Alkalilimnicola ehrlichii MLHE-1: one gene and its partners. The main gene of each other region encodes a partner of the protein of the gene in region 3 in a complex. Links are inferred from orthologs where the notes say so. Each region holds a gene or a part of one and is shown on either strand. Other genes may lie near its edges. The genes, in order: dnaN, holA and holB.

Region 1 (7,759 bases), 1.6 Mb from region 3 along the record:
CCCATGCCGCGGTAACCTGGTAGGCCCTCGGCGACGTACTCATCCAGATCGTCCCGGCCGTTGATCCGATACACCGGCCGCAGGGGCCGCTGACCGTTGGACGCGGTGGTGTTGATGATGAAGCGGGCGTAGTCCTCCAGGGTCTTGGTGGCACCCAGGCGATTGAGGGCATTGATGACGAAATAGGCGTCGCGCAGCCAGCAGTAGCGGTAGTCCCAGTTCCGGGTGGTATGCGGCGCCTCCGGTAACGAGGTGGTCACCGCGGCGATGACCGCCCCAGTGTCTTCATAGGTATTGAGTTTGAGGGTGATGGCGGCGCGGATTACCGCCTCCTGCCATTCGAAGGGCACGGCCAGGTAGCGGACCCACTCCTGCCAGTAGTGAGTGGTGCGCTCGTAGAACTGGCTGGCGGCCTCGTGCGGGGAGAGCGGCAGGGTCTCGTCCGGTCCCAGGATCAAGGTAAAGACCTGATCCACCACCACCGGCGTCTCGTCAAGAATGGCGGTCAGTGAGGCGTTGGTAGTAAGGCGCAGCACCTGCTCGCCCGAGACGTAGCGGATGTGATTGCTTCCGTGGGTGATGATCGGTCGGGTCGTGCCGTAGTCGAACACCGGCCGGACCACCATCCGGACGCGGGGAGCGCCCCCCAGGCAGCGCACCTGGCGCACCAGGGTCACCGGATGGAAGCTGCGGCCGAACTGTTTGAATCGGGGTGCAAAATCGAGGACCTCCACAACCCCGCCCTGGTGGTCGTAGAGGCGGGTGCGGAGGATGGCGGTGTTGCGGTCGTAGGCCTGTTCACTGCGGGCAAGGCCCTCGAGAAGGATGGCGAAACGGCCGTGGCCGTCACCGACACCGGGGTCCCCAAGGAGACTGCAGAACACCGGATCACCGTCGAACCGGGGCATACAGGCCCAGGTAACCTCGGCCTCCCGGTTGACCAGGGCAGCGAAGCTGCAATTGCCGATTAGCGCCTGGTTGAGATCAGTCACCGTGCTCCCCCCTGATAGCGGCGGCCGGACGATTTCCTCGGAGCCAGTCGATCACCGCCGGTTGATCGGGCAGGCGCCAGCGCGCCTCGGTGTGACCGGCACCCACCTTAATGCTATAGCCGCCCAGGGCATTCACTGCCACAAAGGCGTGTTCATCCGTCAGGTCATCGCCCAGGTAGACCGGGGCCCGGCTGGCGAACGGGGCCTCGGCCATAAAGTGTCTGACCGCCCGGCCCTTGTCCCCGTCGGCCGGGCGAAGTTCGTAGACGCACTTGCCGGCTTGCAGCGTGAGCTGACCGGCGGCGCCGGCCGCGATCTCACTCAGGGCCCGCTGGATCGGCATTTGGTATTCGGGCGCCCGGCGGAAGTGAACGGCAAGGGCGATGCCCTTCTCCTCGACGAAGGTTCCCGGGTAGGCGGCGGTGAGGGCGCGGAGGCGATCGCGAAGGGCCGTCATGAGCCGCGGCGAGGGCGCAGAGGGCCGGTGGTAGCGGCCGGCGGGATCGCGCCATTCCGCCCCGTGCACCCCCGCCACCGGCAGGCGCAGCGGCTCGACGACCCGGTCGACGGCGGAGATGGTGCGGCCACTGACCAGGGCGACGGCGCCGCCACTGAGCGCCATCAGCTCGCGCAGGACGGTGCGGCCACAAGCGTCCAGCGTGGCGTCGTCGGGATGGGGGACGATGGGGAGGAGGGTGCCGTCGAGATCGAGGAAGAAGGCCAGGTCCGGTCGCCGCCAGAGGTGCGTCTTGTGCCCAGAGTCCATGGCCCGGCCCTCTCCCCCACGGACGGATCAGATGTCCAGGTTGGCCACCGTCAGGGCATTCTGTTCGATGAAATCCCGGCGAGGCTCCACCTGGTCGCCCATGAGGGTGGTGAAGATCTCGTCGGAGGCCACCGCATCCTCGATGGTCACCCGCAACAGGCGGCGGGTGTCGGGGTTCATCGTGGTCTCCCAGAGTTGATCCGGATTCATCTCACCCAACCCCTTGTAGCGCTGGATGCTCTGGCCCCGGCGGGCCTCATCCATCAGCCAGTCCACCACCTCCTGCAGGGTGGCCACCGGCTTACGCCGTTCGCCCCGCTGGATGAAACCACCGTCACCGAACAGGCCATGGAGTTGCTCGGCCAGCCGCTTGAGGGTTTCGTACTCGGCAGAGAGGAAGAAGGCCGAGTTGAAGGTATAGGGGTAGAGGATGCCGTGCATCCGCTTGATGACCCGCGCCTCTTTGAAGCCGCCCTCGGTGCCCAGCTGCAGGTCCAGGGTATAGGTGACCGACTTGTCCTGCTGGGCATTGGCCCGCTCCACCAGGGTCTCGAACCATCGGGTCATGGCCGCGCCGTCGGCGAAGTCCTGCTCCGAGACCGGCGCCAGGGCGGTCATCTCTGACAGCAGGGTCGGGTCCCAGCGCCGACGCATATGGTCGACCAGGTCCATTGCCTCCAGGTAGCGGCGCGCCAGGCGGCCCAACGCCTCACCGGAGATGGGCGGAGCGCCCTCCTGGCTGTGCAGGCTGGCATCGGCGAGGGCGATCTGGAGCAGGTATTCGGTGAGTTCCGCCTCGTCTTTGACGTAATGCTCCTGCTTGCCGCGCTTGACCTTATACAGTGGCGGCTGGGCGATGTAGACGTGACCCCGCTCCACCAATTCGCGCATCTGGCGGTAAAAGAAGGTCAGGAGCAGGGTCCGGATGTGGGAGCCGTCCACGTCCGCGTCGGTCATGATGATGATGCGGTGATAGCGCAGCTTGTCCGGGTCGAACTCGTCCTTACCGATACCGCAGCCCAGGGCAGTGATCAGGGTGCCCACCTCCACGGAGGCGAGCATCTTGTCGAAGCGAGCCTTCTCCACATTCAGGATCTTGCCCTTCAGGGGCAGGATGGCCTGATAACGGCGATCACGGCCCTGCTTGGCGGAGCCGCCGGCGGAGTCACCCTCCACCAGGTAGATCTCGGACTGGGCGGGGTCCTTTTCCTGGCAATCGGCCAGCTTGCCCGGCAGGCCGGCAACGTCCAGCACCCCCTTACGCCGGGTCATCTCACGGGCCTTGCGGGCGGCCTCGCGGGCGCGGGAGGCGTCGATGATCTTCTCCGCAATGGCCTTGGCCTCGGCGGGATTCTCGTAAAGGAAGTCGTTAAAGGCCTCGGCCAGCACCCCCTCTACGATGCCCTTGATCTCAGAGGAGACCAGCTTGTCCTTGGTCTGACTGGAGAACTTAGGGTCGGGTGCCTTGACCGAGACCACCGCCGTCAGGCCCTCACGGATATCGTCCCCGGTGGGGGTAACCTTGAGCTTCTTGGCGTAGCCCTGCGCCTCCAGGTACTGGTTCAGGGTCCGGGTGAGTGCGGCGCGGAAACCGGACAGGTGGGTACCGCCGTCGCGTTGGGGGATGTTATTGGTGAAACAGAAGATATTCTCCTGGTAGGAGTCGTTCCACTGCATGGCCACATCCACGCCGACGCTCTCCCGCATACCCGCAAGGTAGAAAACCGTCGGATGGAGCGGGTCCTTATTGCGGTTGAGGTGCTCGACGAAGGCCTTGATGCCGCCGGCGTACTCAAAGACATCTTCCTTCTCGGTGCGCTCGTCCTTCAGGGCGATGCGCACCCCGGGGTTGAGGAAGGAGAGCTCGCGGAACCGTTTGGCGAGAATGTCGTAGTTGTACTGGGTCTGGGTGAAGACCTCGCGGCTTGGCAGGAAGGTTAGTCGGGTGCCCGTCTCCTGGGTCTCGCCCACTACCTTCAGCGGTTCCACCGGGACACCCATCCGGTACTCCTGGGTATGCACCTTGCCGTTGCGCTGGATTACCAGGCGCAGGCGCTCGGAAAGGGCGTTGACCACCGAGACGCCGACACCGTGCAGGCCACCGGAGACCTTGTAGCTGTTGTCGTCAAACTTACCGCCGGCATGCAGGACGGTCATGATGACCTCGGCGGCGGAACAACCTTCCTCGGTGTGGATGTCCACCGGGATACCCCGACCGTTGTCGGCAACGGTGACGGAGTTATCGCCATGGATGGTCACCTGGATCTCGCTGCAGTAGCCCGCCAGGGCCTCGTCCACAGAGTTGTCCACCACCTCGAACACCATATGGTGCAGTCCGGTGCCGTCATCGGTGTCACCGATGTACATCCCGGGACGCTTGCGGACGGCGTCGAGGCCACGGAGGACCTTGATACTGTCGGAGTCGTAGCTGGTTTGCTCGGTCATGGGGTCACGCTCTCTGGATTAAGGGAACGAGTATATCACCCGGAGCAAGGGCGGGGCCCAGGCCTATCGGGTCAGCCGGCCGCCGGCGGCGGGCCGGAGTGAATACGGCCCTGTTCCACGTGGAACCATTGCGCGGCGTCGGGGGCGAGGGGGATATCGCCCGGCTCAATGGCGGTCAGGAAGGCCTGATTGCCACTGGAGGCGATCGCCTCCACCACGGCGGCACGCCGCGCCGGGTCGAGCTCCGCAGCGAGGTCATCCACCAACAAGGTGAGCGACTGGCCGGTCAGGGTGTGGGTAACCGCTGCCTGGGCGAGCAGCAGGGCGAGCACCAGAAGCTTTTGCTGTCCGCGCGAGAGCCGGTGCTGGGCCTCGACACCGGCCACGCGGAAACTCAGATCGGCGCGATGCGGCCCACTGTTGGTGAACCCCCGCTGACGATCCAACTCCCGCTGGGCTTCAAGGCGATCAGCGAGCGGCTCGTCGCTCCGCCAGCCCGGGCGGTAATGGAGGGCCACCGGTTCGTCCGGCAGCCAGCGGCGGACCAAGGCCGACCAGCGCGGCTCCAGGGCGTCGATGAGGTGGCGCCGGTTACGGTCGATGGTGTCGGCCGTTTCGATGAGGCCCTCGTCGTAGGCCCACGCCAAGCGGGACTCGCCCGCCTTGAGGGCAGCATTGCGCTGCCGGAGGGCGCGGACGTAACGGCCCCACACAGTTGAGAACTGTGGTTCCACGTGGAACACCGCCCAGTTCAAAAAACTGCGCCGCACGGCAGGGCCGTCCAGCAATAACCGCTGGTGCTCACTATTGATGACCTGCACCGGTAGGTAGCGGGCCAGTTCGGAAAGGCTTCGCCCGTCCCGACCGTCCAGACGGACCTGCGTCTCCTGGCTGTCCCGGGCGACCCCGATGGTATGCCCCTGAGTCTGAGCCCGAACCCACAAGGCCTCATGACCGTTCCCGATCATTTGCGCCGTCCGCGTGGCGCGGAAGGACCGGGTCCGCGCCACGAAGTAGATGGCCTCCAACAGGCTCGTCTTCCCCGCGGCGTTGGCACCCACCACCACGTTGATTCCGGCGCCAGGCGTAAGCTCAAACGGCTGGAGGTTGCGCACCCCTTCGGCCGCCAGTGACATAATGCCCATCACCACCCGGGGCGTTTGCCGACCACCGCCATTACGCCTGTCACCGTTTCGGCGCTCACAGGCGCATGGGCATGACGACGTACCTTGAGGTCTGGTCGTCTACCCCTTGGATCAGCCCACTGCTCGCGCTGTCCCGGAGTGTCAGGCGAACATCCTCATCGTCCAACGCCCCCAGCGCATCGAGCACATACCCGGCATTGAAGCCGACCTCCAGCGGGGCCCCGCCGTAGTCGACCGAGACCTCCTCTTCGGCCTCCTCCTGCTCGGGGTTGTGCGATGCGACCTTGAGCGTACCACCGTCGAGCAGGAACCGGACACCGCGGTACTTTTCGTTGGATAGGATCGAGACCCGGAGGAGGGCGTGGCGAAGGTCCTCCCGATTCACTGTCGCGGGGGTCTCGGTGGCCTCCGGCACCACCCGACGGTAGTCCGGGAAGCGGCCATCGATCAATTTGGAGGTGAACCGGACGTCCCCGAGCTTGACCCGGATATGGTTGTCGCCCAACTCCAGGTCGGCCCCCTCATCGCTGTGATCCAACAACCGTAACAGTTCCTGAACCCCCTTGCGCGGGACAATCACCTGACGCGGTGCCTCGACCCCGGTGTCGATGGCTTGCTCGGCCAGTGCCAGGCGGTGGCCGTCGGTGGCCACCATGCGCGCCATCGCCGGTTCCAGCTCCACCATCAGCCCGTTCAGATAGTACCGGACATCCTGCACGGCCATGGAAAAGTGTGTGCGCTCAATCAGCTTCCTCAGTTGCCCCTGGGGCAGCCGCACGGTCTCCCGGGCGCCAATGTCTTCGATGCTCGGGTAATCGTCCGCCGACAGTGTGGCGAGGGTGAACCGACTCCGCCCGGCCCGCAGACTCGCCCGTTCGCCGTCGACCTGAAGCTGGATCTGACTCTGATCCGGCAGGTTGCGACAAATATCCAGCAGCTTCCTCGCCGGCAGTGTGATGTCCCCGCCTTCCGTGACTTGGCAGGGCAGACTGGCGACCAGTTCCACTTCCAGATCGGTAGCGGTCAGCCGGGCCAGGCCGTCGCCCAACTCCAGGCGGACGTTGGCCAGCACCGGCAGGGTCTGCCGTCGTTCCACGACGCCGATGATGGCTTGTAGAGGCTTGAGCAGGTCTTCGCGTTGGATATCGATGCGCATGCCGATCCCTAATAATCAATATGTAGATAAGTAAAGACTGTTGTTATTACTGTGTGCACAGCACGCTGTGCATAAGTTTTTATTCCCTTTTTCAATCAATAGGTTGCTTCTGTTTTCCGGGGTGAGTAAGCGGGCGGTTTGCCTGGGGACCGCTGTGGAACAATCTGTGGATAAGATTGGTCGCATCGGTCCGCTCGGTTTCGTCCCGGGGTTATCCACATCATGTGCTGAGGGTTCTCAACAGGTTGCTATAGTCTTCCTCGATCCGGCTGTCCTCGGCGCAGAGCGACTCCACCTTTCGGCAGGCGTGCAGCACGGTGGTGTGGTCACGTCCGCCGAAGGCGTCACCGATCTCCGGCAGGGAGTGGCTGGTCAACTCCTTGGCCAGCGCCATCGCCATCTGCCGGGGGCGGGTGATGGATCGACTGCGCCGTTTTGACAGGAGGTCCGCCACCCGGATCTTGTAATACTCGGCCACGGTCTTTTGGATGTTGTCGATAGTCACCAGCTTGTCCTGCAGCGCCAGCAGATCGCGCAGGGCCTCCTTGGTGAACTCCACGGTGATCTCCTGGCCGGTGAACTGGGCGTTGGCCACTACTCGTCGCAGGGCCCCTTCGAGTTCACGGATATTGGAGCGAATCCGCTTGGCGATGAAGAAGGCCACCTCATGAGGCAGGTCCACGCCCTCCTGTAGCGCCTTACTCATCAGGATGGCGACCCGGGTTTCCAGTTCCGGGGGCTCAATGGCCACTGTCAGCCCCCAGCCGAAGCGCGATTTGAGTCGCTCCTCCAGGCCGTTGACCTCCTTGGGATACCGGTCGCAGGTCATGATGACCTGCTGTTCGCCCTCCAGCAGGGCGTTGAAGGTATGGAAAAACTCTTCCTGAGAGCGCTCCTTGCGGGCAAAGAACTGAATATCGTCGATCAGTAGTGCATCCACCATGCGGTAGTGGCGCTTGAATTCGTTGATGGCGTTGTGCTGCAGGGCCTTCACCATGTCGGCAACGAAGCGCTCCGAGTGTAGGTAGAGCACCCGGGCCTCAGGCCGCCGGCGCAGCATGGCGTTGCCCACGGCGTGCATCAGGTGGGTCTTGCCCAGCCCCACACCGCCGTAGAGGAACAGCGGGTTGTAGGCGGTGCCCGGGTTCTCCACCACCTGCATGCTGGCGGCCCGGGCGAGCTGGTTGGATTTGCCCTCGACGAAGGTGTCGAAGGTGAAGTTACTGTTCAGGTTGCTGGCCGCTGAACGGGTGGC
Region 2 (10,238 bases), 1.2 Mb from region 3 along the record:
CAGCCGGGTGGCCTCCCGGTCGTCCACCAGGGCCACGCCGGTAAGCACCCGATGGGTGGTTCCGGACAGGGACTGGAGCATCTCCAGGCCGTGCTCGCGGCCGCGCGGCTTGCCCAGGAGCTCATTGTCCAGCACCACGACGGTGTCGGCGCCCATCACCGGCAGCAACTCACGCTCGGGGTCCTCCTGCAGACTGCGGTAGCCGGCGCGCGCCTTCTCCAGCGCGATACGCAGCACAAACACTTCGGGGCTCTCGTCCTCGCCGAGCACCTCATCCACCCCCGGGTCCATCCAGGCGTAGTGAACGCCGATGCGATCGAGCAGTTCTCGTCGTCGTGGCGAATTCGATGCAAGATAGATGTGCGGTCGATATTCCGGTTGCATGACCATCCTCGGGTGTCAGCTCTTGTTATCTGGCCGGGATCAGTGGCCACGGCCGAAGAAGCGCCGCAGATTGCGCGCCAGCCAGCCCTCCTTCTTTGCGCCGTCGCCCGCCTCGTCGCGCTCCAGGGCCTGCATGTTGGCCTTGACGTCGTCCACGTAGGCTGCATCGTCATGCCTGATGTGGTTGAACAGCCAGCGCTGCAGCAGATTGAGCAGCTCTTCGGCCACGTCCTCGCCGGCGTCGAAGCGGCGGCAGTACTCCCCCACCTGTTTGATGAACAACTGATGGACCCGCCGGTGCCCCCGCAGCAGCGGGTAGCCCGCGTCCTCCATCATCTGCTCCTCGAAGGCGAAGTGGGACTGGGTGTAGTCCACCAGCCCCTCGAGCACCTCGCCGATCAGCGCGCGATCGCCCTGGCTGCGGGCGTCCTCGAGCTGATTGATGTACTCGACAATACGCCGGTGCTGCTTGTCGATGGCGTCGATACCAGTGTCCAGATCGCTGGACCAGGAAAGGTAACTCACGGCGCAAGCTCCTTCTGCGGGACGAGGATACCGCCCGGCGCATCGCGGCCACGCGGAATGGCGGCTGGTGGCCCGGGCGGTCGACCCGGCCGTTTGGATCGCCAGGGCAGGTTAGCAAGAAGTGGCGCCCCGCTCCACCGGGCCCGGTGTCGCAGCGCTGCTCAGGCCCGGTGGTAGGGATGCCCCTGGAGCAGGCTCCAGGCCCGGTAGAGCTGCTCGGCCAGCAGCACCCGGACCAGCATGTGGGGGAAGGTCAGCGGCGAGAGCGACCAGCGGCGCTCGGCGCGGGCCAGGCAGTCCGGGTGCAGGCCGTCGGGCCCGCCCACCAGCAGGGCCAGGTCGCGGCCGTCGTGCAGCCAGCCGTCCAGTTCACGGGCCAGCGCCGGGGTGTCCCAGGCCTTGCCGCGGACGTCCAGGGCCACCACCTGTTCGTCACCCAGGGCCTTGAGCATCCGCCGCCCCTCCTCGTCCAGGGCCCGGCGGGGGTCGGCCCCCTTGCCCCGCCGCCCCAGGGGGATCTCCACCAGCTCCAGGCTGATCCCGCCGCCCAACCGCTGGGCGTATTCCCGGTAGCCCTCGGCGGCCCAGCCGGGCATGCGCCCGCCGACGCTGATCAAGCGGATACGCACCGCTCAGTCGCGGCCGCCCTGGGCCGCCTCGCCGTGCTCCTCCACGCTCCAGAGCCGCTCCAGGCGGTAGAAGTCCCGCGCCTCCGGCGTCATCACGTGCAGCACCGCGTCGCCCAGGTCCAGCAGTATCCACTCTGAACCCGGCTGACCCTCGACGCCCAACGGGCGGATGCCGTGCTCACGCAGATCGTCGGCGACGCTGTCGGCCACCGAGGCCACGTGGCGGGTGGAACGGCCGGTGGCCACCACAATCAGGTCGGTCATGGGGGTCCGTCCCCGCACATCCAGGCACACCACGTCCTCGGCCTTGATGTCCTCCAGGGCCTCGCGCAGCAGGGTCTCCAGCTGTTCCAGGGTGATCTCGGCTTTACTCATGCAATGCAGTCCTCACACCTGCGGATAACCGTACAGGCCTTGCTGATGGATATGGCGGCGCACCGCCTCGGGGAGCAGAAACCGCACCGACCGGCCCTGGGCCAACAGCCGGCGGATGCGGGTGGCGGAGATCGCCAGCGGGGTGACCGGCAGCCGGTAGAAACCGCCGGCGGGGGCGTCCCGCAGCGCCCCGGGCCCATCCAGCCAGCGCCCGGCCACCTCGGCGGCCACCTCACCGTCCGGTTGGGAGGCGTGGCCCGGGCGGTCCAGCACCACCACGTGGGCATAGTCGAAAAGCTCCCGCCAGCGGTGCCAGCGCCCCAGCCCGGCCAGGCTGTCCGCCCCCATCAGGAGCACCAACGGCCGCGCCGAACCCTGCTCCTGGCGCAGGTGGCGCAGGGTGTCCACCGTGTAGGAGGGGCCGGAGCGGTGCAGCTCGCGATCGTCCACCCGGAAGCCCGGCACCTCGCGGGCGCCCAACCGCAGCAGATCCAGCCGCTGGCCGGCATCGCGGCCGGGCCGGGCGCGGTGGGGCGGAAGCCGGCAGGGCAGCAGGCGGACGCTGGCCAGGCCCAGCGCCTGCTGGGCCTCCAGCGCCGGGCGCAGGTGGCCGTAGTGCACCGGGTCGAAGGTACCGCCAAACAGGCCCAGCGGGGTGCGGCCGGTCAGTGCTCGGGGCTCGGTCACGATAGCGCTATTCGCGGATGTGGCCGTCGCCGAGCACGATGAACTTCTCGGTGGTCAGCCCCTCAAGACCGACCGGGCCGCGGGCGTGCAGCTTGTCGGTGCTGATCCCGATCTCCGCCCCCAGGCCGTACTCGAAGCCATCGGCGAAACGGGTGGAGGCGTTGACCATCACCGAGCTGGAGTCCACCTCGCGCAGGAACCGCCGGGCCCGGGACCAGTCCTCGGTGAGGATGCTCTCGGTGTGGCCGGAGCTGTGCCGGGCGATATGCTCGATGGCCTCATCGAGGCCGGGCACGATGCGGATGGAGACGATGGCGTCCAGGTACTCGGTGGACCAGTCCTCCTTGGTGGCCGGCACCGCATCCGGGATCAGCCGGCGGGTGGCCTCACAGCCGCGCAGCTCCACCTCCGACTCGCGGTAGCGGCGGGCCAATTCGGGCAGCACCCGCTCGGCGATGGCCTCGGCCACCAGCAGGGTCTCCATGGTGTTGCAGGTCCCCAGCCGCTGGGTCTTGGCGTTGTAGGCCACGCTGATGGCCTTCGCCGGGTCGGCGGAGTCGTCGATGTAGACGTGGCAGATCCCGTCCAGGTGCTTGATCACCGGTACGGTGGCCTCGGCGGTGATCCGCTCAATCAGGCCCTTGCCCCCGCGCGGCACCAGCACGTCCACGTACTCGTCCATGCGGATCAGCTCGCCGACGGCGGCCCGGTCGGTGGTCTCCACCACCTGCACGGCCTCTCCGGGCAGCCCGGCGCGCTTCAGCCCGGCGCGCACGCAGGCGGCGATGGCGGCGTTGGAGTGGCGGGCCTCGGAACCGCCGCGCAGGATCGCGGCATTGCCGCTCTTCAGGCAGAGGGCGGCGGCGTCGGCGGTCACATTGGGGCGCGATTCGTAGATAATGCCGATGACCCCCAGCGGCACCCGCATCCGGCCCACCTGAATGCCGGAGGGGCGGAAGGCCAGATCACGGATGGCCCCCACCGGATCAGGCAACGCGGCGATCTGGCGCAGCCCCTCGGCCATGCCGTGGATGCGCTCATCGTTCAACTCCAGGCGGTCCAGCAGGGCCGGGTCCAGGTTGTTGGCGCGGCCGTTCTCCAGGTCGTCGGCGTTGGCGCGCTTGAGATCACCGGCGTGCTCCTCCAGGGCGTCCGCCATGGCATGGAGCGCGGCGTTCTTGTGGCCGGTGTCGGCACGAGCCATCTCGCGAGCGGCCTCGCGGGCCTGCCGGCCCAGGGTCTGCATGTAAGCACGGATGTCTTCGGTCATGAGGCTGAGGTTCGTCCTGTTGGCTTGGGGTGACGGTACCTACCGGGTAGTTTATATGCTGTGCGGGCCAGACTCATCCCGCCGCGGCCAGGCGGGCGGCGGCGTCCACCAGCCGGGCCAGTTCATCCCAGGGCCGGCCCTCGCCGACCCCCTTGACGGTGCGGTCCACGCCGGCACAGCGGGCCAGCAGGTGCAGCCAGTCCTCGCGCCGGCCCCGCCGGGCGGCGCCCACCACCCGCGGCACCCGCGGTTTGAAGACACCGTGGGCCCGCAGGAAGCGCTCCCACTCCGGTCGCGGCGGGCGCTTGCAGCGCAGGTCGGCCACCGCCCGCAGGTCCCGGGCCAGGGCCCAGAGGACCAGCGGGGCCGCCGTGCCCTCCTCGCGCAAGCCCTGCAGCACGTGGTAAGCGCGGCCGCGCTCGCCCGCCAGCATGGCGTCACCCAGGTCGTTGAGCTCATAGCGGGCGCTGTCCGCCACCGCAGCGGCGGCGGTATCGCCATCCAACGGACCGCTGCCGTGCAGCAGGGCCAGCTTTTCGATCTCCTGGTTGGCGGCCAGCAGATTGCCCTCGGAGCGCGCCACCAGAAGGTCCACGGCGTCGTCACTGGGCTGCAGGCCGTGGGCCTGAAGCCGCCGGCGCAGCCAGCCGGGGAACTCATGCCCGCCCACGGGCCAGCAGTACACCATCGCCCCCAACCCCTCCAGGGCCTTCACCCAGGCGCTCTGCCGCGTCTTTCCGGGCAACCGGCCGCTGATCACCAGCAGCAGGGTGTCGGGCGGCGCCTGCCGGCAGTAGCCCTGGATGGCCTTGGCGCCCTGGCTGCCGGGCTTGCCGTCGGGCAGGCGCAGTTCGATCAGCCGCCGCTCGGAGAACAACGAGAGGTTGCCGGCAGCGTGGTGCAGCCGCTCCCACTCGAAGCCGGGCTCCACCTCCAGCACCTCGCGCTCGTCGTAGCCCTGCGCCCGGGCCGTGGCGCGGATGGCGTCCACACTCTCCTGGATGAGCAGCGGCTCATCGCCGGCCACCAGGTAGGCGGGCAGCAGGTCGCGCTCGAGGTGGCGGGCGATGTCGTGGGGTTTGATCTGCACGGTCAGTCCGCCGCTGCGGCGTTGTCGTCGGTGATCGGCTCGGCGTCCCGGTGGGCCGCGACCTGCAGCAGCATCAGGCGCACGGCGTCCCGGCGCAGGTCGATGAGCAACTCCTCCTCACGCCCCTCGGTGCCCACCGGGTCGTCCCGATCGGCGCGGAAGCCGCGGACGGCGTTGACCTGGCTGCGTGCCAGCAGGTGTTCGCCGTCGGCGTTGTCCAGTTCGAAGGTCAGGCGGTAACGCAGTTCGTACTCCCGCGCGCGGATATCGCGGTCCACGGTCAGGGTCCGCCGCTCGCGGGCGTCGCCGACGATGCGCAGCACCAGGTCGGCGGCCTCCGCGCTATCCACCTGCCGCGCGCCGCTCACCGACAGGCCCTCGTCCACGGCGTCCTGCAACGCCCGCGCCGGGCTGCCGGCCACGTAGACCGCGGTGCCATCAAGACCGGCGGCACCGCCGCCAACGCCGCGCAGTTGCCAGCCGCAGGCGCTGAGCAGCAGGGCCAGCAGCAGGGCCATTCCAAGCGTTGCCGGGCGGTTCATTCTCCTTCCCCCCATGGGCATGGGTCGGTGGTGGCGTGGCGCCGCGGCGCCGGCGGGTCAGTTGGCGACAATATTCACCAGTTTACCCGGCACCACAATCACCTTGCGCACCGTCTTGCCCTCGGTGAAGCGCTGCACCTTTTCGTCCGCCAGGGCCGCCGCTTCGGCCGCCGCCTTGTCGGCGTCGGCGGGCAGCTGCAGCCGGCTGCGCAGTTTGCCGTTGACCTGCACCACCAGCTCAATGGTGTCGCGGGTCAGCGCCGACTCGTCCACCGCCGGCCAGCGGGCATCGATCACCGCCTCATCATGGCCCAGGGCCTGCCAGCAGACGTGGGTCACGTGCGGCGCGATGGGCGCCAGGATCAGCGTGGCCGCCTCCAGCCCCTCCTGCAGCACCGCGCGCGCGGCCCCGGACGGTTCGTTGGCCGCCGCCTTACCCAGGGCGTTGCACAGCTCCATGACCGCGGCGATGGCGGTATTGAAGGTGTAGCGCCGGCCCACGTCGTCGGAGGCCTTGGCGATGGTCTCGTGGACCTTGCGACGCAGGTCGCGGGCGGCGTCGTCCAGGGACGCCACGTCCAACGCCGGCACCGGGCCGGCGGCCACATGGTCGCGCACCAGCCCGTAGTACCGGCGCAGGAAGCGATAGGCCCCCTCCACGGCGGAGTCGGACCACTCCAGGGACTGGTCCGGCGGCGCGGCGAACATGGTGTAGAGGCGGACGGTGTCGGCGCCGTAGCGGTCGATGAGCGCCTGCGGGTCGACGCCGTTGTTCTTGGACTTGGACATCTTCTCGATGGCGCCCATGACCACCGGCTCGCCATCGTCCTCGAGCACCGCGGAGACCGGCCGCCCGCGCTCGTCCCGCTGCACGGTGACCTCGGCGGGGTTGTACCAGTCCTTGCCGCCATCCCCGCGCTCCCGGTAGTAGGTTTCAGCGATGACCATGCCCTGGGTAAGCAGGTTGCGGAAGGGCTCGTCGCTCTGCAGCAGGCCCTCGTCGCGCATCAGCTTGTGGAAGAAGCGGGCGTAGAGCAGGTGCAGGATGGCGTGCTCGATGCCACCGATGTACTGGTCCACCGGCAGCCATTGATCGGCCCGCTCATCCAGCATGGCCCCCTTTTGGTCGGCGCAGGCGAAACGGGCGTAGTACCAGGAGGATTCCATGAAGGTGTCGAAGGTGTCGGTCTCACGCCGCGCCTCGCCCCCGCATTGGGGGCAGGTGGTCTGGTAGAACGCCGGCAGGTCCTTGAGCGGCGAGCCGCCCCCGGTGACGTCCACATCCTCGGGCAGCACCACCGGCAGATCCTCGTCCGGCACCGGCACGTCGCCACACGCCGGGCACTGGATCATGGGGATGGGCGCGCCCCAATAGCGCTGGCGGGAAATGCCCCAGTCGCGCAGCCGGTAGTTAACCGTACGCTCCCCCTTGCCCAGGCCCTCCAGCTTCTCGCCGATGGCCTGGCGGGCCTCGGCGGAGGGCAGCCCGGAGAACTCGCCGGAGTCGGCCAGCACCCCGTCGTCGGTGAAGGCGCCCTCGCTCACGTCCGCCCGCTCTTCGGCGGAGGGGTGCACCACGGGGCGGATATCCAGGCCGTACTTGCTGGCGAACTCCCAGTCCCGCTGGTCGTGGGCCGGCACGGCCATCACCGCGCCGTGGCCGTATTCCATCAGCACGAAGTTGGCCACCCAGATGGGCACCTGCTCGCCGGTGAGCGGGTGCACCGCCTTCAGGCCGGTGTCCATGCCGCGCTTTTCCATGGTGGCGATATCGGCCTCGGCCACCCCGCCCTTGCGGCAGTCCTCGATGAAACGCTGCATCTCCGGGTTGCCCTCGGCCGCTTCCGCGGCCAGCGGGTGTTCCGGGGCCAGGCCCACGTAGGTGACGCCGTAGAGGGTGTCCGGGCGGGTGGTGTAAACCCGCAGGGTGTCGCTGTGCCCCGCCACCGCAAAATCCAGCTCCACGCCCTCGGAGCGGCCGATCCAGTTGCGCTGCATGGCGCGCACCTGCTCCGGCCAGCCGGGCAGCTCGTCCAGCGCCTCCAGCAGCTCGTCGGCGTAGTCGGTGATGCGCAGGAACCACTGGGGGATGTCCCGCCGCTCCACCACCGCACCGGAGCGCCAGCCCCGGCCGTCCACCACCTGTTCGTTGGCCAGCACGGTCTGGTCCACAGGGTCCCAGTTGACGGTGGCGGTCTTTTTGTAGACCAGGCCCTTCTTGTAGAGGCGGGTGAACAGCCACTGCTCCCAGCGGTAGTACTCCGGGTCGCAGGTGGCAAACTCGCGGTCCCAGTCGTAGGCGAAGCCCAGGCGCTGGAGCTGGCCGCGCATGGTCTCGATGTTCTCGCGGGTCCAGCGGGCCGGGGGCACGCCGTGTTTCATGGCGGCGTTTTCGGCGGGCAGGCCGAAGGCGTCCCAGCCCATGGGCTGGAGCACATTGCGCCCCTGCATGCGCTGGTAGCGGCTGATCACGTCGCCGATGGTGTAGTTGCGCACATGGCCCATGTGCAGACGCCCGCTGGGATAGGGGAACATCGAGAGGCAGTAGAATTTCTCGCCCTCACGCTCCTCGCGGGCGGCGAAGCTCTGCTGCTCGTCCCAGTAACGCTGGGCCTGGGCCTCGATCTGTTCGGGTTGATAGCTTGCGTCCATGGGCCTTTATCACGTTGAACGGTTGGCGGGTTGCGGGCGCGGCGGCGCGCCCCGGGAAACCCGCAAGGATACCGCAGGGGGCGGCGACACTCCACCGAGCCGCCCGGCGGCTGGCCAAGCCGGGCCACACGCGTTTAAATGGGGTGAACGAGCCAGACAACGGAGCGCGGCCATGAACGACGAACAGAAAAAAGAAGAGCAACAGCACCTGCTGCGCGGCTACGATCGCATGCTGGATCGCATCCGCGAGCGCATCAAGGGTGACCGGCACAGCGTGGCCGATGCGCTCCAATGGGCCAAGGAGCAGGCGGTGGAACTGGGCGAGCTCACCCGCGACGAGGCGGAGAACATTGCCGAGTACCTGCGCCGCGACGTGGAGGAGGCCGGGCGCTTCCTGGCCCACACCGACGAGCGCGACCTGCGCGGCTGGTTCCAGATGGACCTGCAACTGCTGGAGAACTGGCTCTGGGACGCCTTCTCCTCGGTGGCCGACCGCACCCGGGTGGAGTGGCTGGAGTTCCAGCGCACCGGCCACGTGCGCGAGGAATACCGCACCGGGGAGATCACCGGCCCCGGGGTGCTCGAATGCCAGGAATGCGGGCGCAACATGACTTTCAGCCAGACGGGCCACGTCCCCCCCTGCCCGGCCTGTCACGGCACACGCTTTGTGCGCCGCACCGGCTGGGACCAAGAGGAGCAGGAGGAGGAGAAGAACGCGAACTGACCCCACCCGGCCGGCCACCGCGCCGGCCGCCCCGGACACCGCCTCAGCCCGGGCGGCGCCACCAGCGCCATCCGGCGAGGCCGGCCATCACCAGCAGTACCAGCCCCACCACCGGCCCGTTGAGCCAGCGGGCGTAGGGGGTGAGGCCGTCCCGGCCCTGGACCGGCTGGGCGGCGTCGGCCAGCGCCAGGCGGGGCAGGCGCTCCGCCACCCCGCCGTCGTGGTCGATGAAGGCCGAGATCCCGGTGTTGGTGGCCCGGACCATGGGCCGCTCCACCTCACGCGCCCGCCAACGCGCCTTTTGCAAATGCTGGTGCGGGGCCAGGGACTGGCCGAACCAGGCGTCGTTGGAGACATTGACCAGCCAGCGCGACTCCCGGGCCAACCGGGCGATGGTGGCGCCATAGACCACCTCGTAGCAGATGGCCACCCCCACGGGCTGACCCTGCACCGTCAGGGGCACCGGGCGCGGCCCGCGGGTGAAATCGGCCAGCGGTGCCCCCAGCACATCGAGGGTGCCGCCCAGCCAATCGCGCAGCGGCACGTACTCCCCAAAGGGCACCAGATGGTGCTTATGGTAGGCCTGCCGCGTCTCGCCAAAGGCCACCAGGCTGTTGTAAATGGCGTCGCGGTCGGACGCGTAGACGGGCAGCCCCACCACCAGCTCGGTGCCCTGGGCACGCAGCGCGTCGGCCAGGGGTGACAGCCAGTCCTCGTCCACCTGGTGGAGAAAGGCCGGCACGGCGGTCTCGGGCCAGATCACCACGTCCGCCACCCCGGCGTGGGGCAGGGTGCGGTCGCGGTAACGCTCCAGGGTGGGCACCAGATACTCCGGCAGCCACTTGATGTCCTGGCCCATGTTGCCCTGGACCATGGCCACCCGCAGCGGCTCACCCGCCGGCGCGGTCCACTCCCGGTCCAGCGCCCAACCGCCGACGCCGAAGGCGACCGCCAGGCCGGCCACCACCCCCCAGTGCCGGGGCGACTGCGGCCGGCGCAGGGCGCAGGCCAGGCCGCCGGCCAGCAGCGCCAGCCAGGCGCTCATCCCCAGCACGCCGAACACCGGCGCCCAACCCACCCAGGGGGTGTCCAACTGGCTGTACCCCAACAGCAACCAGGGGAAGCCGGTGAACAGCCAGCCCCGCAGCCATTCCAGGGCCACCCACACGGCGGGCAGCGCCAGCCACAGGTGGGCGGCCCCGCCGGGCCGGGCCAGCCGGCGGGCCGACTCCACCAGCAGGACCGGGAACAGCGCCAGGGCGAGGACGAAGGCGGCGGTGGTAAGGCCCGCCAGCAGCGGCGGCGCGCCGCCGAACTGGTGGATGCTGACATAGACCCAGGAGACCCCGGCGCCGAAATA
Region 3 (10,272 bases):
GCGCGTAACCCGGCGCTGCGTCTGATACTGGTCGGTCAGGCCGAACCGGTGCGCCAGGCGTTGCAACGGCATGGCGGACAGGAGAGCGAGCGGCTGTGGGTCCATCCCGCCAGCGAGGTGGTTGCGATGGATGAGCCGCCCTCGCAGGCGCTGCGGACCAAAAAAGACTCCTCCATGCGGGTCAGCATCCAATTGGTCAAGCAGGGTGAGGCGGACGCCAGTATCAGTGCCGGCAACACCGGCGCCCTCATGGCCACGGCCCGTTATGTGCTCAAGACGCTGCCGGGCATCGATCGACCGGCGATCATGAGCACCATCCCCACCAAGGGCGGGTACGCCCACATGCTCGACCTGGGTGCCAACGTCGATTGCACGGCGGAGCATCTGTTTCAGTTCGCCGTGATGGGTTCGGTCTGTGCCGAGGCCATCGACGGCGTGGCGCAGCCGCGGGTGGGGCTGTTGAATATCGGTGAGGAGGAGATCAAGGGCAATGACCAGGTAAAACGGGCCTGTCAGATGCTCACCGACTCCCCCCTGAACTACGTCGGGTACGTGGAGGGGGACGGGATCTTCAAAGGTCTGGCCGATGTCGTCGTCTGCGACGGCTTCGTCGGAAACGTCGCCCTGAAGAGCAGCGAGGGTGTGGCGGGACTGATCGCCCACTACCTGCGGGCCGAGTTCCAGCGCAATCTCTTCACCCGGCTGGCGGGGCTGATCGCACTGCCGGTGCTGCGCTCCCTGCGCGGTCGGATCGACCCGCGCCAGTACAATGGCGCCAGCCTGCTCGGATTGCGTGGTATCGTGCTCAAGAGTCATGGTGGCGCCGACGCCTTCGCCTTCGGCCGCGCCATCGAAACGGCGGTGCTCGAGGTGCGCAAAGGGGTTCCGCGCATGATCGATCAGCGCCTTGAGAGCCTGTTGGCCGCGAAGGAGTCTCCGTGAGCTACGCGCGTATCATCGGCACCGGCAGCTACCTGCCGGACGAAGTGATTACCAATCACGATCTCGAGCGGCTCATCGACACCTCCGATGAGTGGATCCGCGAGCGCACCGGTATCACCGAGCGCCGCCGCGTGGCGCCGGATCAAACCTGCGGTGACTTGGCCGAGGAGGCCGCCCGGCGTGCCCTGGAGGCGGCCGATGTCTCGCTGAGCAGCATCGATCTGGTGATCGTCGGCACCTGCACCCCCGATCGGGTCTTCCCCAGCACCGCCTGCCTGCTGCAGGAGCGGCTGGGGATGCGGCACGGGTCGCTGGCCTTCGACCTGTCCGCCGCCTGCTCCGGTTTCGTCTATGGCCTCGGTGTCGCCGATCAGTTCTTCCGGACCGGTGCCGTGCGCCGCGCCCTGGTGATCGGCGCCGAGACCATGACCCGGATCCTGGACTGGAACGATCGCGCCACCTGTGTGCTGTTCGGTGACGGGGCCGGCGCCGTCGTCCTGGACCGCAGTGAGGAACCGGGCATTCTCTCCACCCATCTGCACTCGGACGGGCGCTATCAGGACCTCCTCGGGGTGCCGTGGGGGCCGGGGCAGGGGTATGAGAAGCGCGACGCCCTGGGGCCCTACATCACCATGCAGGGCAACGAGGTCTTCAAGGTTGCGGTGCGCACCCTCAGCCGTATTGTCGATGAGAGCCTCGCCGCCAACGGGCTGGAGAAGCGCGACATCGACTGGCTGGTGCCCCACCAGGCCAACATCCGGATCATCCAGGCCACTGCCCGCAAGCTGGAGATGCCCATGGAGCGGGTGGTGGTCACCGTGGACAAGCAGGGCAACACCTCGGCGGCCTCCATCCCCATGGCCTTGGACACGGCCATCCGTGACGGCCGGATCAAGCGGGGCGATTTGCTCCTGCTGGAGGCCTTCGGTGGCGGCTTTACCTGGGGCTCCGCCCTGATCCGGTACTAAGGGGCAAGCCCGGCCGCGGGCGATCGCGGCCGGGCAAACCGCTCCGCGGAATCGATTGGATACGCAATCCTCACGGCATAGACACGGCACAACGGATCATGAGCGATAACGACACCAAGCTCGCCTTTGTCTTCCCCGGCCAGGGGTCCCAGTCCGTCGGCATGATGGACGATCTGGCCTCGGCCAGCCCCGTCGTGGAACAGACCTTCCGGGAGGCCGGGGATGCCCTCGGCGCCGATCTCTGGGACCTGGTCCGCAACGGCCCGGAAGACACCCTTAACCGCACCGACTACACGCAGCCGGCCATGCTGGCCGCCGGGGTCGCCACCTGGCGGGCCTGGCGCTCGGAGGGCGGTGCCGAGCCGACGGTGTTGGCCGGGCACAGTCTCGGCGAGTACACCGCCCTGGTCTGCGCCGGCGCCCTGGGCTTCCAGGATGCGGTGCGCCTGGTCGCTCAGCGCGGCCGCTTTATGCAGGAGGCGGTTCCGGCCGGGCAGGGCGCCATGGCGGCGGTCCTGGGCCTGAACGATCAGGCGGTTATCGACGCCTGCGCCGCGGCCGCCGGGGACGAGGTGGTCTCGGCGGTCAACTTCAATGCCCCCGGTCAAGTCGTTATAGCGGGCGCCCGAGCTGCGGTGGAGCGGGCCATGGCGGCCTGCGAGTCCGCCGGGGCCAAGAAGGTGATGCCCCTCCCGGTGAGCGTTCCCTCCCACTGCGCCCTGATGAAGCCGGCGGCCGAGCGCCTGGCCGAGGTGCTGGCCGATATCCCCCTGGAAGCACCGGCCATCCCCGTCGTGCACAACGTGGACGTCCAGACCGCAAGTGACCCGAATGCAATCCGCGAGCGGCTGATCGCCCAACTGCACAACCCCGTCCGCTGGGTGGAGACCATCCACGCCTTGGTGGATCAGGGTGTCACCCAGGTGGTGGAATGCGGCCCGGGCAAGGTCCTTGCCGGCCTCAACCGGCGGATTCAGCGTCGCCTGCCCGTCGTGGCCCTTGCGGATGCGAAGAGCCTGGAAAAGGCCAAGGCAAGTCAATAACTAACAAGGAGCTTTTCAGCCATGTTCAGCAATCAGGCGCTGGAGAATCAGGTGGCCCTGGTCACCGGGGCCACCCGCGGAATCGGCCGCGCCATCGCGCTCCAACTGGGCGCCATGGGTGCAACGGTGGTGGGCACCGCCACCTCCGAGAAGGGCGCCGAGCGCATCGGTGAGACCCTGAGCGCCCAGGGCATCGCCGGGGGCGGCCGGGTGTTGGACGTGACCGATCCCGACCAGGTGGCCGAGGTGGTCAAGGCCATCGGCGCCGACTTCGGCGCCCCGACGGTGCTGGTGAACAACGCCGGCATCACCCGCGACAACCTGATGATGCGCATGAAGGAGGAGGACTGGAGTCGGATCCTCGACACCAACCTCAGCTCCGCTTTCCGGATGGTAAAGGCCTGCATGCGCGGCATGATGAAGGCCCGCCAGGGCCGGATCATCAACATCGGTTCGGTGGTGGCGTCTGCGGGTAACGCCGGTCAGGCCAACTACTGCGCCGCCAAGGCGGGCTTGGAGGGCCTGACCCGCTCCCTGGCCCGTGAGCTGGGCAGCCGCGGGATCACGGTGAACACCGTGGCACCGGGCTTTATCGAAACCGACATGACTCGGGAGATGCCCGAGGCGCAGCGTGAGGCCCTGGTGGGCCAGATCGCGCTGGAGCGCCTGGGCCAACCCGAGGACATTGCCGCCACCGTGGGCTTTCTGGCCACACCGGCGGCCGGTTACATCACCGGTAGCACCCTGCATGTCAACGGCGGCATGTATATGGGCTAACGATTCGCTTTGGTTTGTGTTAGCGTGCGCGTGGTCGTGGCTGGTGGCACGGCCGGTGGAGTTCACATACAATACCGGCCCGCAGCCAAGCGACTGCGCCAGGAAACCCTTTCGGAGGACGCATCAAAATGAGCAGCATCGAAGAACGCGTTAAGAAAATCGTCGTCGAGCAGCTTGGGGTCAAAGAGGAAGAGGTGAGCGGTGAGGCCTCCTTTGTCGACGATCTTGGCGCTGACTCGCTGGATACCGTGGAACTGGTCATGGCGCTCGAGGAGGAGTTCGAGTGCGAAATTCCTGACGAAGAAGCTGAGAAGATCACCACCGTTCAACAGGCGGTCGACTACATCAACAAGCATCTGGGCTCCTAAACCGGGCCCAGGCTGGCTTCAGTCGTGATCGGCGCCCCAGGGCCGGCCAAGCGCCGGCCCTGATTTTTTGTGCCGCCCCCGTCGGGGCCCGGCGCGGCTGACAGGCTTGAGGGGTGCAAACGTGTCCAAACGTCGAGTAGCAGTTACCGGGCTGGGTCTGGTGTGCCCGCAGGGCAATACCGTAGATGAGGCCTGGGAAAACATCCTGGCCGGCCGGTCCGCTGCCCGCAGCATCGACCGCTTCGATGCCAGTGAGTTCCCGGTACAGTTCGCGGCCATGCTTCAGGGCTTCGACGTCGGCCGGTACCTGTCGCCCAAGGAAGCTCGCAAGATGGACCCCTTCATCCACTATGCGATTGCCGCCGGTGTGCAGGCCATGGAGGACTCCGGCCTGGCCGTCAGCGACGAGAACGCGGACCGCATTGGGGTGTCCATCGGTTCAGGCATTGGTGGCATCAGCGGGATCGAGGCCAACATGGCCGTGCTGAACCGGAGCGGTGCCCGCCGCATCTCGCCTTTCTTCGTCCCCAGCAGCATCATCAACATGGCCTCGGGCCACCTCTCGATCCGCTACGGCCTTAAGGGGCCTAACCTGGCCACGGTCACCGCCTGCGCCGCGGGCACCCATAACATCGGCCAGGCGGCCCGCGCCATCGCCTATGGTGATGTGGACGCCATGCTGGCGGGCGGCTCCGAGATGCCCATCTCGCCCCTGGGGCTGGCGGGCTTTGCCGCCGCCCGGGCGCTCTCCAACCGCAATGACGAGCCCGCTCAGGCCAGCCGCCCCTTTGAAAAGGGACGGGACGGCTTCGTCCTGGGCGAGGGCGCCGGCATCGTGGTGCTCGAGGAGATGGAGGCGGCCAAGCGCCGCGGTGCGACCATTTACGGCGAACTGGCTGGCTTTGGCATGAGCGGCGACGCCTATCACATCACCTTGCCGGCGGAGGGGGGCGACGGCGCCCGTCGGTGCATGGTGCATGCGCTGCGGGATGCGCACATCACGCCCGATCAGGTGGACTACATCAATGCCCACGGCACCTCCACACCGGCCGGTGACCGCGTTGAGGTGGAGGCCGTGCGCACCGCCTTCGGGGACCACGCCGATCGCCTGGCGATGAGTTCCACCAAGTCCATGACCGGCCACCTGCTCGGCGCCGCCGGCGGGGTGGAGGCGATCTTCTCACTGCTCGCCTTGCGCGATCAGGTGGCGCCACCAACGATCAATTACGAGGAGCCGGACCCGGACTGCCGGCTGGACTTCGTGCCCAATGAGGCCCGGGACCTGACCATGAATGTGGCCCTGTCCAACTCCTTCGGTTTCGGCGGGACCAACGGCAGTCTGGTCTTCCGGCGCGTCTAGGCCGCGGACCGGCCATGGCGGTCACCTGGGTCAACGGCGTTCCCTGCGACCGGATTGCCGTGAACGATCGGGGCCTGGCCTACGGCGATGGCCTGTTCGAGACCATCGCTGTGGTGGCCGGCCGGCCCCGCCTTTGGGAGGCGCACCTGGACCGGCTACGTGCTGGCTGCGCCCGGTTGCAGCTGCCGGAGCCTCCGGCGGAGCCGCTCTGGCGCGAGGCCCGCGCCCTCTGCCGGCAGCAGCCCACCGGGCATGGGCTGCTCAAGCTGCTCTACACCCGCGGCAGCGGCGGCCGGGGGTATGCCCCACCCGCTGAGCCCGAGGGCACCCGCATCCTCACCCTCCACCCCTGGCCGGACTGGCCTGAGACGCACTGGCGCAATGGCATCGAGCTGTTTCTGTGTCAAACTCGGCTGGCCCGCCAGCCGCTGTTGGCCGGCCTCAAACACCTCAACCGCCTGGAGCAGGTCCTGGCCCGGAGTGAATGGAGCGACGAGCGCTGGGCGGAGGGCCTGGTCCGCGATGGAGAGGGGTGGCTGATCGAAGGCACGGCCAGCAACCTGTTCGGCGTGGCCGGCGAGACCCTGATCACCCCGCCCCTGGACGATTGTGGTGTCGCCGGGGTTATGCGTCGTAATATCATGTTGTTATCGGATGAATTGCAGATCCCCTACGAAGTGACACCGGTGGATCCGAATGCCCTGAGAGGGATGGACGAGGTGTTTGTGAGCAATTCGCTGGCCGGCATCTGGCCGGTGCGGGGCCTGTCGGACGGGACCGTATGGGCCGCCCCGGGCCCCGTCACCCGGCGGCTGCAGCAGGCGCTGTGCGCTCAGGGCGTCGTCCCCGGTCCGGGGCGGGGCGAAGCATGAACTGGGCCCGTCTCACGCTGCTGACGACGCTGCTCTTGGTGATGGCCGCCCTGGCGGTCGGTGCCTGGGCCTGGCAGGCCTGGGACCGGCTCACTGCGCCTATCACAGCGGACGGGGAGTCGGTGGTCATCGAGATCCCCCGGGGCGCCTCCTTCCGCCAAGTGGTTGAGCGGCTGGAGCGGGAGACGGCCTTCGAGGATGGCCTGGCCCTGCGGCTGTACGCCCGCTATACCGGCGACGACGCCCGGGTCCAGGCGGGCGAGTACGCCCTGGAGCCGGGCATCAGCGTGCTGGATGCCCTGGAGCGGTTCGCCCGAGGCGAGGTCGTCCAGCACCGCATCACCGTGGTCGAGGGCCTCACCTTCCGCCAGATGCGGCGTCTCATCGAAGCCCACCCGGCCCTGGAGCAGACCCTTAAGGGGCTGGACGATGAGGGGGTGATGGCCGAGCTGGGCAAGCCGGATCGTCACCCGGAGGGCTGGTTCTACCCCAGTACCTACACCTTCCCCCGCGGGACCACCGACCGTGACCTGCTGGCCCGCGCCATGCGCCGCATGGAGCGCCGCCTGGAGGAGGAGTGGGCGGCGCGGGCCGACGGACTGCCCCTGGAGACGCCCTACGAGGCGCTGATTCTGGCCTCCATCATCGAGCGCGAGACCGGGCGGGACGGGGAGCGGGCGAAGGTGGCCGGCGTCTTCACCCGGCGGCTGGAAAAGGGCATGCGCCTGCAGACCGACCCGACGGTCATCTACGGCATGGGTGAGGCCTATGACGGGCGCATACGCAGCGCCGATCTGCGCCGGGACACGCCTTATAACACCTACACCCGCCACGGCCTGCCCCCGACGCCCATTGCCATGCCCGGCAGCGCCTCGATCCGCGCGGCCGTGAACCCGGCGGACCACGACTACCTCTACTTCGTCTCGCGCGGCGACGGCAGCCACCAATTCTCCCGCACCCTGGCGGAACACAACCGTGCCGTGCGCCGCTACATTCTGGGGGAGGGCGAATGACCCGGGGCCGTTTTATCACGCTGGAGGGGCTGGAAGGGGCGGGTAAGAGCACCGCCCTGACCCGCGTGCGGGAGTACCTGCAACGGCAGGGGATCGACGCGGTGATGACCAGGGAGCCCGGCGGCACCCCGTTGGGGGAACGCATCCGGGCGTTGCTGCTCGGTCAGTCGGAGCCGCCCATGGCCCCCGCCACCGAGGCGTTACTCATGTTCGCGGCCCGCTCCGAGCACCTGGACAAACGGATCTGGCCGGCCCTGGAGCGGGGCCAGTGGGTGGTCTGCGACCGTTTCACCGACGCCAGTTACGCCTACCAGGGCTGGGGCCGGGGTCTCGGTGCCGAACGGATTGCAGCATTGGAGGACTGGACCCAGGGTGCGCTGCGCCCGGACCTGACACTCTGGCTGGATGTGCCGGTGGAAACCGGCCTGGCTCGCGCCGCCGGCCGGGGCGAGGCCCCCGACCGCTTCGAGCAGGAGCGGGACGGGTTCTTCGAGCGCGTGCACGAAGGTTACGCGGCGTTGGCAGAACGCTTCCCCGAGCGCATCCGGCGGGTGGATGCCGGTCAACCCCTGGAGGCCGTGTTAACTGCCTTGGAGGAGGCCCTGGCCTCGGCGGTCACGCGCTGGCTCAGCGGCACGGAGGCGCACTGATGGCGGATACCCCAGCCAGCGAGCTGGCGGAACCGGCTTGGACCCCACCGACCGGATCGGTGCCGGAGTGGCTCGACGACAGGCTCTCGGAACTGTTGCGCCAGGCGGCGTCCGGGCAGCTGCCACACGCGCTGTTGCTGGCCGGGCCTGCGGGCACCGGTAAGTCGCTGCTGGGTGGCCACCTGGTGCGTGCCTTGCTCTGTCACCAGCCGGGCGAGGGGGGCCGGGCCTGCGGGCGTTGTGAATCGTGTCGCGCGCTGGCTCGGGGCCTGCACCCGGATTTCCGCCACTTGGCGCCCGAGGAGCGGGCGGTGATTACCGTCGATGCGGTGCGTGCCCTCGGACGCTTTCTCAACCTGAGTGCGCGGTTCGGTGGATGGCGGATCGCACTGATCGATCCGGCGGACACCCTGACCGTCAATGCGGCCAACAGCCTGCTGAAGACCCTCGAGGAACCGCCCGCCACCACTCTCCTGGTATTGGTGAGCTCACGCCCGGCGCAACTGCCCGCCACCATCCGCAGTCGCTGCCGCCACCTGACGATACCGGTCCCGCCCGCGGAGAGGGCCTTGAGCGGGTTGCGGGGCCAGGGGCTGACCGTCACCGAGCGCACCTTGGCGCTGGCCGGGGGGGCGCCCTTCCGGGGGCTGGCCTGGGAGGAGGCGGGGCTACCCGAGCGATTGGATCGCCTCGCCGCGGATCTGCTCGCCCTGCACCAGGGCCGCCAGGACCCGATCGCGCTGGCCCGCGACTGGGCCGACCTGGACCTTCCGGTGTTTCTGGATGTGTTGGCCACCCTGCTCGCCGAACTGGCCCGGTTCCAGGCCGGGGGGGCGGAGGCGAGCCGTGCTGCGCCCGCCGCCCCGCTCCGGGCGCTGGCGGCGGAGACAACCCCGACCGCCGTCCTCGGCCACCTGGAGGCGGTCCACGAGGCCCAGTACCGCCAGGGCCACCCGCTCAATCCGCAGTTGGTCAGGGAGTCGTTGCTGGTGGGTTGGTTGGAAGCGGTCTGACGCCGCTGCCCTGCGCCGGTTTCAATCCCGGGGCGGGCGTGGGAGACTAACGGCAGGGAGGAGAGCAGCGTATGGCGGAAACACCTCGTAAGCCCCGTAGTCGTCACGGCATTCTGTCCTTGTCCATCAAGGACAAGTCGGCCCTCTATGCCGCCTATATGCCGTTCCTGAAAAACGGTGGCCTCTTCGTGCCCAACAGCAAAAGCTACCAGCTCGGCGACGAGGTCTTCATGCTGCTCTCGCTCATGGAGGAGTCGGAGAAGATCCCGGTGGTCGGGCGCATCGCCTGGATCACCCCCCAGGGGGCCCAAGGCAACCGCACCGCCGGCGTCGGGGTGCAGTTCTCCGACAAGGACAACGGCGCCGCCCGCCGCAAGATTGAGGAGTACCTGGCCGGCGCCCTGGAGTCGGACCGCCCCACCCACACCATGTGAGGCCTCGCGGTGCCTGCCCCGCCCGCTCAAGCCCGGCAGTGGGGCAGGGCGGCGAGGAGTTGCTCGGTGGCGTACTCCAGGCGGGTTGGCTCGGTGTAAAAATGGGGCGAGAAACGCACGCCGCCCATGCGGTGGGCGGCGACCACACCCGCCGATGAGAGCCGTTTCCACAGTGCACGGGCATCCGCCCCCGGGGCCCGGAAGGTGACGATGCCCGCGTGGCGCCCCCCCTCCCGGGGCGTGATCAGCTCCAGTTCCGGCCGTTGATCCACCCAGTCCATCAGGTGGCGGGTGTTATCGAGCACGTTCTCGGCGATCGTGTCCGGCCCCACCTCCAGCAGCAGGCTGACGCTGGCCACCAGCGCGTGCACCCCGAGCATATTGGGGCTGCCGCACTCGAAGCGACGGGCACTGGCGGCCGGCGCCCAGTCACTACGGTCGTAGTCCCCCGCGTGCTCCACCATGTGCCAGCCGTACTGATAGAGCTGGAGCTGGCCGATCAGCTCCGGGCGGACGTACATAAAACCCAACCCCTCCGGGCCCAGCAGCCACTTGTGCCCATCCGCCACCACAAAATCCGGCGCCAGCGCCGCCACATCCAGGGGCAGCGCCCCCAGGCTCTGGATCCCGTCGACGCAGCAGAGCACCCCCCGCTCCCGGCAGGCGGTGACCAGGCGCGCGATGTCCATCCGCTCACCGCTGGCGTACTGCACCGTGCTCACCGCCAGTAGGCGGGTCTTTGGCCCCATGGCCTCGATCAGGCGGGACTCGGGATCAGGGTCACCCACCGTCCACGAAACATCGCGCACCCGCACACCCAGGCGCGCCAGCG

What was found.
Region 1: the proteins of holB (region 3) and dnaN are in contact, whole or in part, in a cryo-EM structure (PDB 8GIZ), measured with the Escherichia coli proteins. The link is inferred for Alkalilimnicola ehrlichii MLHE-1 from one-to-one orthologs.
Region 2: the proteins of holB (region 3) and holA are in contact, whole or in part, in a cryo-EM structure (PDB 8GIZ), measured with the Escherichia coli proteins. The link is inferred for Alkalilimnicola ehrlichii MLHE-1 from one-to-one orthologs.

The regions. Positions count from the first base shown.
Region 1 is NC_008340.1:396-8,154, reverse strand. Bases 4,455-7,435 are described here. They hold dnaN (DNA polymerase III subunit beta), read right to left. Parts: upstream 6,505-7,435; coding sequence 5,404-6,504; downstream 4,455-5,403. Other genes in these bases: dnaA (chromosomal replication initiator protein DnaA), read right to left, coding at 6,725-7,435; recF (DNA replication/repair protein RecF), read right to left, coding at 4,455-5,339. In the rest of the region: MLG_RS00040 (glycoside hydrolase family 15 protein), read right to left, coding at 1-992; otsB (trehalose-phosphatase), read right to left, coding at 985-1,758; gyrB (DNA topoisomerase (ATP-hydrolyzing) subunit B), read right to left, coding at 1,786-4,203; more of recF, read right to left, coding at 4,275-4,454; more of dnaA, read right to left, coding at 7,436-7,759. UniProt on the Escherichia coli protein: Confers DNA tethering and processivity to DNA polymerases and other proteins. Acts as a clamp, forming a ring around DNA (a reaction catalyzed by the clamp-loading complex) which diffuses in an ATP-independent manner freely and bidirectionally along dsDNA.
Region 2 is NC_008340.1:443,976-454,213, reverse strand. What follows is about bases 2,953-5,918. They hold holA (DNA polymerase III subunit delta), read right to left. Parts: upstream 4,961-5,918; coding sequence 3,944-4,960; downstream 2,953-3,943. Other genes in these bases: leuS (leucine--tRNA ligase), read right to left, coding at 5,560-5,918; MLG_RS02015 (LPS-assembly lipoprotein LptE), read right to left, coding at 4,963-5,502; MLG_RS02025 (glutamate-5-semialdehyde dehydrogenase), read right to left, coding at 2,953-3,870. Also shown: MLG_RS02050 (Maf family protein), read right to left, coding at 1-384; MLG_RS02045 (bacteriohemerythrin), read right to left, coding at 424-909; 23S rRNA (pseudouridine(1915)-N(3))-methyltransferase RlmH, read right to left, coding at 1,071-1,538; rsfS (ribosome silencing factor), read right to left, coding at 1,542-1,913; nadD (nicotinate-nucleotide adenylyltransferase), read right to left, coding at 1,926-2,600; more of MLG_RS02025, read right to left, coding at 2,608-2,952; more of leuS, read right to left, coding at 5,919-8,154; MLG_RS02005 (zinc ribbon-containing protein), read left to right, coding at 8,327-8,878; lnt (apolipoprotein N-acyltransferase), read right to left, coding at 8,922-10,238. UniProt on the Escherichia coli protein: Part of the beta sliding clamp loading complex, which hydrolyzes ATP to load the beta clamp onto primed DNA to form the DNA replication pre-initiation complex.
Region 3 is NC_008340.1:1,619,972-1,630,243, reverse strand. The notes cover bases 7,000-9,999. They hold holB (DNA polymerase III subunit delta'), read left to right. Parts: upstream 7,000-7,992; coding sequence 7,993-9,006; downstream 9,007-9,999. Other genes in these bases: MLG_RS07215 (aminotransferase class V-fold PLP-dependent enzyme), read right to left, coding at 9,467-9,999; MLG_RS07220 (PilZ domain-containing protein), read left to right, coding at 9,078-9,440; tmk (dTMP kinase), read left to right, coding at 7,340-7,993; mltG (endolytic transglycosylase MltG), read left to right, coding at 7,000-7,343. In the rest of the region: phosphate acyltransferase PlsX, read left to right, coding at 1-942; MLG_RS07265 (beta-ketoacyl-ACP synthase III), read left to right, coding at 939-1,910; fabD (ACP S-malonyltransferase), read left to right, coding at 2,009-2,953; 3-oxoacyl-ACP reductase FabG, read left to right, coding at 2,975-3,730; acpP (acyl carrier protein), read left to right, coding at 3,859-4,098; fabF (beta-ketoacyl-ACP synthase II), read left to right, coding at 4,220-5,458; pabC (aminodeoxychorismate lyase), read left to right, coding at 5,473-6,330; more of mltG, read left to right, coding at 6,327-6,999; more of MLG_RS07215, read right to left, coding at 10,000-10,272. UniProt on the Escherichia coli protein: Part of the beta sliding clamp loading complex, which hydrolyzes ATP to load the beta clamp onto primed DNA to form the DNA replication pre-initiation complex.